Regions from separate parts of the Cohnella candida genome, predicted to be linked through region 1. Evidence: a T-box and tRNA genes for the amino acid it is inferred to sense, from the RefSeq annotation. Region 1 holds a T-box; the other holds one or more tRNA genes.
The links. The T-box of region 1 lies ahead of tyrS (tyrosine--tRNA ligase). A T-box ahead of a tRNA ligase gene usually reads a tRNA of that ligase, here a tRNA-Tyr.
Positions count from the first base shown of each region.

Region 1 (3,379 bases):
CTTGGAGCTTCCGCGGTCGTTCAGAATGATCGGTGCGTCGTCGATGACGGAAGCGGGCGAAATGAGCCCTTTATCGATCGCCGGCAAATAAGCGGCGATCGGCTTCATGGCGGAGCCTGGCTGGCGCGTCATCTGGGTAGCGAAGTTCATCTGCTCCAGATGGAAATCGCGTCCTTCGATCATCCCGAGTATCGCGCCGGTTTTGTGGTCCAGCATGACGGCCGCGGTCTGCTCGACGCCCTTCACCTTGTTGTCGGGCGAGAAGTTTTTCGGATCCTCGGCGATGTCGTGCATCAGATCGTAAATTTTCTTGTCGATCGTGGTGGTGATTTTGTAGCCGCCGCGCAGCAGCTGCTGGCGCGCATCTTCGACGAGCGAGGCGTTTTCTTTTTTCTTCAGGTCCGCCTGCGTCAAATTCGGGTTTTGCGCGAGCACGAACTGCTCCGAAGCTTGGCGTTCGACTTCCAGCATCAAGTAAGGATACGTGTTGTAAGCCTTTTCGACCGGCTTCGCCAAAGATCCGTAAATATCGAAATCGAGCGCTTCCTGGTACTCGGCTTGGGTGATTTTGTTTTCCTCCAGCATCCGGCGAAGCACGAGCTTCTGCCGTTCCATGGCCCGCTTGAAGTTCGTTTCCCTGAATTCTCCTTTGCTGGAGAAGGCGGAATACAGCGAAGGCAGCTGTGGAACGCCGGCCAGGTAGGCCGCTTGGGCGATATTCAGCTTATTCAGGTCGTCGACTCCGAAAATGCCTTTGGCGGCGGCCTTGATTCCATACAGGTTATAACCGGAAGAGCCGTTGCCGTACGGGATTTTGTTGAGGTAGGCGGTAATGATTTCTTCCTTGCTCAGAAAACGCTCCAGCCGAAGCGACAGGAAAATTTCCTTCGCCTTGCGGCTCTGCGTCTGGTCCAGGCTCAGGAACACGCGGCGGGCCACCTGCTGGGTGATCGTGCTGCCCCCGGTCTGGACGCTTTCGTTCAGCAGTTGCTGTTTTACCGCCCGCAGCAGGCCGTTCGTATCGATGCCGACGTGCTGGAAAAAGTTTTTGTCCTCGATCGAAACGACGGCGTCGAGGATCGGTTTGGGGATTTCGTCGTATGTAATGGGCCGGCGGTCTTCTTCGGTGCGAAGCTGGCCGACGAGCGAGCCGTCGCGGAAATATACGAAACCGGTCTGGGCGTTTTCGCTGATTTTCTCCTCGATCAATTGACGGCTGCGGATGGGATCGTCTTTGACGAGCGAAGCCACGTAGCCTGCGACCGCGCCGGCGGCAGTCAGCCCGGCAAGGACGCCGAACAGCACCAGCCACAGGAACGTAAAGCCGGCGATTTTGCCCGCGACGATGAAACCTTGGCCTTTACGCCTAGGCGGGGACGGATTTTGCGCGGGTTGTTTCGATTGATCCATGATGAGGCCTCCTTAAGCAATCAGAAATAATTATAGCACATAATGGTTATCGTTGACTTCCACCAAAAGTCGGCCCGTCGCGGTTGTTGACACGTCGAGTCGAACATGATATAACGTGTATCAACACATGCAAACCAAGCGACGATGGGAAACCAGTAGCGTTCGGAATCCACGTTCCAGAGAACCGGCGGTCGGTGCAAGCCGGTACGTGAACGGACGCGAATTACGTCCCGGAGCTTCTTCGTCCGAAACCGCCCGACGGCGGAAGGAGAAGACGGCAATCGGCCGATATCCGATACGAGTGGAACGGACGGCGCTTTCGGCCGGCGTTCAACAAGGGTGGTACCGCGATCATTCGCCCCTGCTTCGGCAGGGGCATTTTTATTTTCAAGCAAGGTTCCAAAATCCGAATGAGGTGATGAGAATGTCGACTACGCTCAAAAACGTGACTCCGCAAGATATCCTGGACGATTTGGAATACCGGGGATTGGTTTACCAGGTCGCGAACCGCGACAACTTGAGCAAAAAACTGAGCTCCGAGCGCGTCGTGCTCTACTGCGGCTTCGACCCGACCGCCGACAGCCTGCATATCGGCAGCTTGCTGCCCATCCTGACGCTCCGCCGGTTCCAGAACGGCGGCCATGTCCCGATCGCGCTCGTCGGGGGAGGCACCGGCCTCATCGGCGACCCGAGCGGCCGCTCGACCGAACGTTCGCTGAACGGACCGGAAACCGTCGCCGCTTGGACCGACAGCCTGAAACGCCAGCTGTCCCGGTTCCTCGATTTCGACGCCGAGCCGAACGCGGCGAAGCTGGTCAGCAACTACGATTGGCTTGCGGAGCTCGACCTGATCACGTTCCTGCGGGACGTCGGCAAAAACTTCACGGTCAACTACATGCTGGCCAAAGACTCCGTCGACTCGAGAATGTCGCAGGGCATCTCCTTTACGGAATTCAGCTACATGATCCTGCAGGCGTACGATTTCCACAAGCTGCATGCCGATCACGGCTGCTCCTTGCAAATCGGGGGCAGCGATCAGTGGGGCAACATTACCGCCGGCTTGGACCTGATCGGCAAAATGGGCGGAGAAGGCGACGCTTACGGCATGACGATGCCGCTCGTCACCAAAAGTGACGGCAAAAAGTTCGGCAAATCGGAGTCGGGCGCCGTATGGCTCGACCGGAACAAAACGACCGCTTACCAGTTCTACCAGTTCTGGATCAACACCGACGACGCGGACGTCGTGAAGTTCTTGAAATACTTCACCTTCCTGTCCCGCGAGGAAATCGAGGCGCTGGAGGAAGAGCTGAAGGCGAATCCGGAACAACGCGTCGCCCAGAAGACGCTGGCCCGGGAAGTGACGCGGCTCGTCCATGGCCAAGAAGCCGTGGAAACGGCGGAGAAAGTGACGGTATCCCTGTTCTCTGGGGATGTGTCGAACCTCGGTGAAGACGAATTGGTCGAGGCGATGAAGGACATGGCGAGCGCGAAGATCGAGCAAGAGGGAGACGTGCCGCTGATCGATCTGCTCGTCGCGTGCGGCTTGGCGCCTTCCAAAAGGCAAGCGCGTCAGGACATCGAGAGCGGGGCCGTCTACGTGAACGGCGTCAAACAATCCGGCATCGACACCGTGATCGGCGCCGATCAACGGTTGTTCGGCAAGTACGCCGTCCTTCGCCGGGGCAAAAAGAATTACGCCGGCATCACGTTCGCCTGATCGCCCTCGTTCGGCGCGAGCGCACGAACGCCGCCTGTCTCCCTAAGGAGAAGGCGGCGTTTTGGCGTTTTTCCGGAATTCGCCGGGCGAGCACCCGGTCCACTTCTTGAAGACTTTGCTGAAATATTTTTCGTCCTGGAAGCCGACCATTTCGGCCACGCGCGAGATTTTGAACTGCGGGTTCAGCAGCAGCTCCCGGGCCCGCTCGACCCGCACTCGCGCGATGAAATCGGTCAGGTTCTCATTCATTTC
Region 1 is NZ_CP033433.1:953,780-957,158, forward strand. It holds gene EAV92_RS04375 (penicillin-binding protein 1A) at 1-1,410, opposite strand, end outside; T-box leader at 1,543-1,776, shown strand; gene tyrS (tyrosine--tRNA ligase) at 1,835-3,127, shown strand; gene EAV92_RS04385 (response regulator) at 3,170-3,379, opposite strand, start outside.

Region 2 (3,379 bases), 730 kb from region 1:
CTTCGGCGCGATCTTCCTGCTGACGCTTTTCCTTCAGCAGGGCCAAGGCTATTCGGCTCTTGAAGCCGGCGTCCGCACGATGGCATGGACGGGATGCACGATGATCGCCGCCCCGCTTGCCGGATTCGCCGTTTCCAAATTCGGCAACCGCGCGGTTTTATTGCTGGGCCTGTTGTTTCAAGGCGCCGCGCTGGTCGGATTCGCGGTTCTCATCGCCCGGTTCGGCGTCGACTTCCCCTTCGGTTACCAAGCCCCGTTCATGATGCTTGCCGGCGCCGGCATGGGATTGAGCTTTACGCCGTTGACCCATGGCATCATGTCCTCCGTACCGGAAAACGATTCGGGCGAAGCTAGCGGCATCAGCAACGCGACCCGGGAGCTGGGCGGCGTCTTCGACATCGCGATCGGCGGACTCATCTTCGAATCCGGCAGCGCCATCCGTACGCCCGCCGATTTCGGCGACCACATCATCCCCGCGCTTCTCTCTAGCGCCATTATGATCACACTTGCGCTCATCAGCGTTGTTCTTTTCGCCAGATTCTCCGCGAAGAAAAGGAGCGCTCAGGAGGCCATTCCACCTAAGACTGCGAAACAAATCGGATAACCTGCAGAACAAGAAAACACCCCGCAGCAGCGGGGTGTTTTCTTGTTTTGAATTAACGTAAGATGCGTCCTTCCTTGATCCATTCCATGATCAGCTTGTAAGAAGCGCCGGATTTCTCGCTCGCTTCTTGCACCGTCAGGCCCGGGTTGCTCAGGATGACGTCCTTCACGGCTCTCAGCTTCGCTTCGTGCACCGCGTGGCATTCCGTGCAGTGCTTCGCCTCCCGTCCGTCATGACGGAACATTTTACCGCAGATAATGCAGTTGGATATTTCCATTCCCGATTTTCAGCCTCGCTTTGACAAAAACGCGGTTATCGATTGTCGGATCTTGTAGGAATATTGTATCACACGACAAGTCCTGGCGAAATACAAAAAACCCTGAAGAATCATTTGATTCTTCAGGGCCTCATTGTTGAAGTTGGTGCCGGTGAAGGGACTTGAACCCCCACTCCCTTGCGAGAAACGGATTTTGAGTCCGTCGCGTCTGCCATTCCGCCACACCGGCATATAAGTGGCGCGCCCTAAGAGATTCGAACTCCTGGCCTTCAGATTCGTAGTCTGACGCTCTATCCAGCTGAGCTAAGGGCGCGCGATATGAAATTGTGGAGGCGCCACCCAGACTCGAACTGGGGGTAAAGCTTTTGCAGAGCTCTGCCTTACCACTTGGCTATGGCGCCATAAAATAAATGGAGCGGAAAACGGGATTCGAACCCGCGACCTTCTCGTTGGCAACGAGATGCTCTACCACTGAGCTATTTCCGCGTGTAAATGGCTGGGGCTCTAGGGATCGAACCTAGGAATGACGGAGTCAAAGTCCGTTGCCTTACCGCTTGGCTAAGCCCCAATATGAGGTTAAAAGATGGGGCGATCGATGGGACTTGAACCCACGAATGCCGGAGCCACAATCCGGTGCGTTAACCCCTTCGCCACGACCGCCACGCTATTATGAAATTGGCAGGGGCAGCAGGAATTGAACCCACACTAACGGTTTTGGAGACCGCTGTTCTACCTTTAAACTATGCCCCTAAGGTAATACAAGTATGGGTACCTGGCCCTGGTACTTACTGGTGGAGGCTGATGGATTTGAACCACCGAACCCAGAGGGAGCAGATTTACAGTCTGCCGCGTTTGGCCACTTCGCTAAGCCTCCATGATGGAGTCGCAATGGTGCCGGCGAGAGGACTTGAACCCCCAACCTACTGATTACAAGTCAGTTGCTCTACCAGTTGAGCTACACCGGCATATTTAGAGTGATAAATGGTGGCTCGGGACGGAATCGAACCGCCGACACGAGGATTTTCAGTCCTCTGCTCTACCATCTGAGCTACCGAGCCATGTCTTCGGTTCTTTGTGACTATGCGTTTGGTTAAGTTTGAAGAATGGCGGAGCCGACGGGATTCGAACCCGCGGTCTCCTGCGTGACAGGCAGGCATGTTAGGCCTCTACACCACGGCTCCATGATCGATTCTTCAAAGAAAATTGGTTGCGGGGGCAGGATTTGAACCTGCGGCCTTCGGGTTATGAGCCCGACGAGCTACCGGACTGCTCCACCCCGCGTCGTTGTAAAATCTCCCGTAGAGGCGACGTTCACTATCATAACGCATTTGCCTTACTGTTTGCAACCCTCAATTTCAGATTGCAGTGAGGAGAATTTGGTGACCCGTAGGGGATTCGAACCCCTGTTACCTCCGTGAAAGGGAGGTGTCTTAACCCCTTGACCAACGGGCCTCAGTAACCATGATTGCGGAAGAAATAACTGGCGGAGAGAGAGGGATTCGAACCCTCGAGACGCTTGTGACGCCTACACGATTTCCAATCGTGCTCCTTCGACCAAACTCGGACATCTCTCCATATGGCTCCCCGAACTGGACTCGAACCAGTGACAACACGATTAACAGTCGTGTGCTCTACCAACTGAGCTATCAGGGAATGTGTAAACCCGGCCTGGCAACGTCCTACTCTCCCAGGACCCTTCGGTCCAAGTACCATTGGCGCTGGAGGGCTTAACGGTCGTGTTCGGGATGGGTACGCGTGGAACCCCTCCGCCATTGCCACCAGACCGGGATAGCAGCGAGAAATATCATACCATAATCTCGCTCGCTTGAATACCGGTAATATTTACCGATATTCTTTCAAGGCTTGCGCCCTGAAAACCGGATAGCGAAACGTGAAAGCAGTGCTGAAGAAACAATCACCTGTGTTACTGCGTAGGATAAGCCCTCGACCGATTAGTACCCGTCAGCTGCACGCGTTGCCGCGCTTCCACCCCGGGCCTATCAACCTGGTGTTCTTCCAGGGGTCTTACGAATTGGGAAATCTCATCTTGAGGCGGGCTTCGCGCTTAGATGCTTTCAGCGCTTATCCCTCCCGCACTTGGCTACCCAGCGGTGCTCCTGGCGGAACAACTGGTACACCAGCGGTGCGTCCATCCCGGTCCTCTCGTACTAAGGACAGCCCCTCTCAAATTTCCTACGCCCGCGACAGATAGGGACCGAACTGTCTCACGACGTTCTGAACCCAGCTCGCGTACCGCTTTAATGGGCGAACAGCCCAACCCTTGGGACCTACTTCAGCCCCAGGATGCGATGAGCCGACATCGAGGTGCCAAACCTCCCCGTCGATGTGGACTCTTGGGGGAGATAAGCCTGTTATCCCCAGGGTAGCTTTTATCCGTTGAGCGATGGCCCTTCCATTCGGTACCACCGGATCACTAAGCCCGACTTTCGTCCCTGCTCGACTTGTAGGTCTCGCAGTCAAGCTCCCTTATGCCTTTG
Region 2 is NZ_CP033433.1:219,409-222,787, reverse strand. It holds gene EAV92_RS01040 (MFS transporter) at 1-604, shown strand, start outside; gene EAV92_RS01035 (hypothetical protein) at 657-881, opposite strand; tRNA gene EAV92_RS01030 (tRNA-Leu) at 1,025-1,110, opposite strand; tRNA gene EAV92_RS01025 (tRNA-Arg) at 1,118-1,194, opposite strand; tRNA gene EAV92_RS01020 (tRNA-Cys) at 1,209-1,282, opposite strand; tRNA gene EAV92_RS01015 (tRNA-Gly) at 1,293-1,367, opposite strand; tRNA gene EAV92_RS01010 (tRNA-Gln) at 1,375-1,449, opposite strand; tRNA gene EAV92_RS01005 (tRNA-His) at 1,466-1,541, opposite strand; tRNA gene EAV92_RS01000 (tRNA-Trp) at 1,558-1,631, opposite strand; tRNA gene EAV92_RS00995 (tRNA-Tyr) at 1,671-1,755, opposite strand; tRNA gene EAV92_RS00990 (tRNA-Thr) at 1,771-1,846, opposite strand; tRNA gene EAV92_RS00985 (tRNA-Phe) at 1,864-1,939, opposite strand; tRNA gene EAV92_RS00980 (tRNA-Asp) at 1,986-2,062, opposite strand; tRNA gene EAV92_RS00975 (tRNA-Met) at 2,086-2,162, opposite strand; tRNA gene EAV92_RS00970 (tRNA-Glu) at 2,259-2,333, opposite strand; tRNA gene EAV92_RS00965 (tRNA-Ser) at 2,363-2,455, opposite strand; tRNA gene EAV92_RS00960 (tRNA-Asn) at 2,459-2,534, opposite strand; rRNA gene rrf (5S ribosomal RNA) at 2,548-2,664, opposite strand; rRNA gene EAV92_RS00950 (23S ribosomal RNA) at 2,814-3,379, opposite strand, start outside.
Region 2: it encodes a tRNA-Tyr, which carries the amino acid that the T-box ahead of tyrS (tyrosine--tRNA ligase) is inferred to sense. The anticodon was not compared.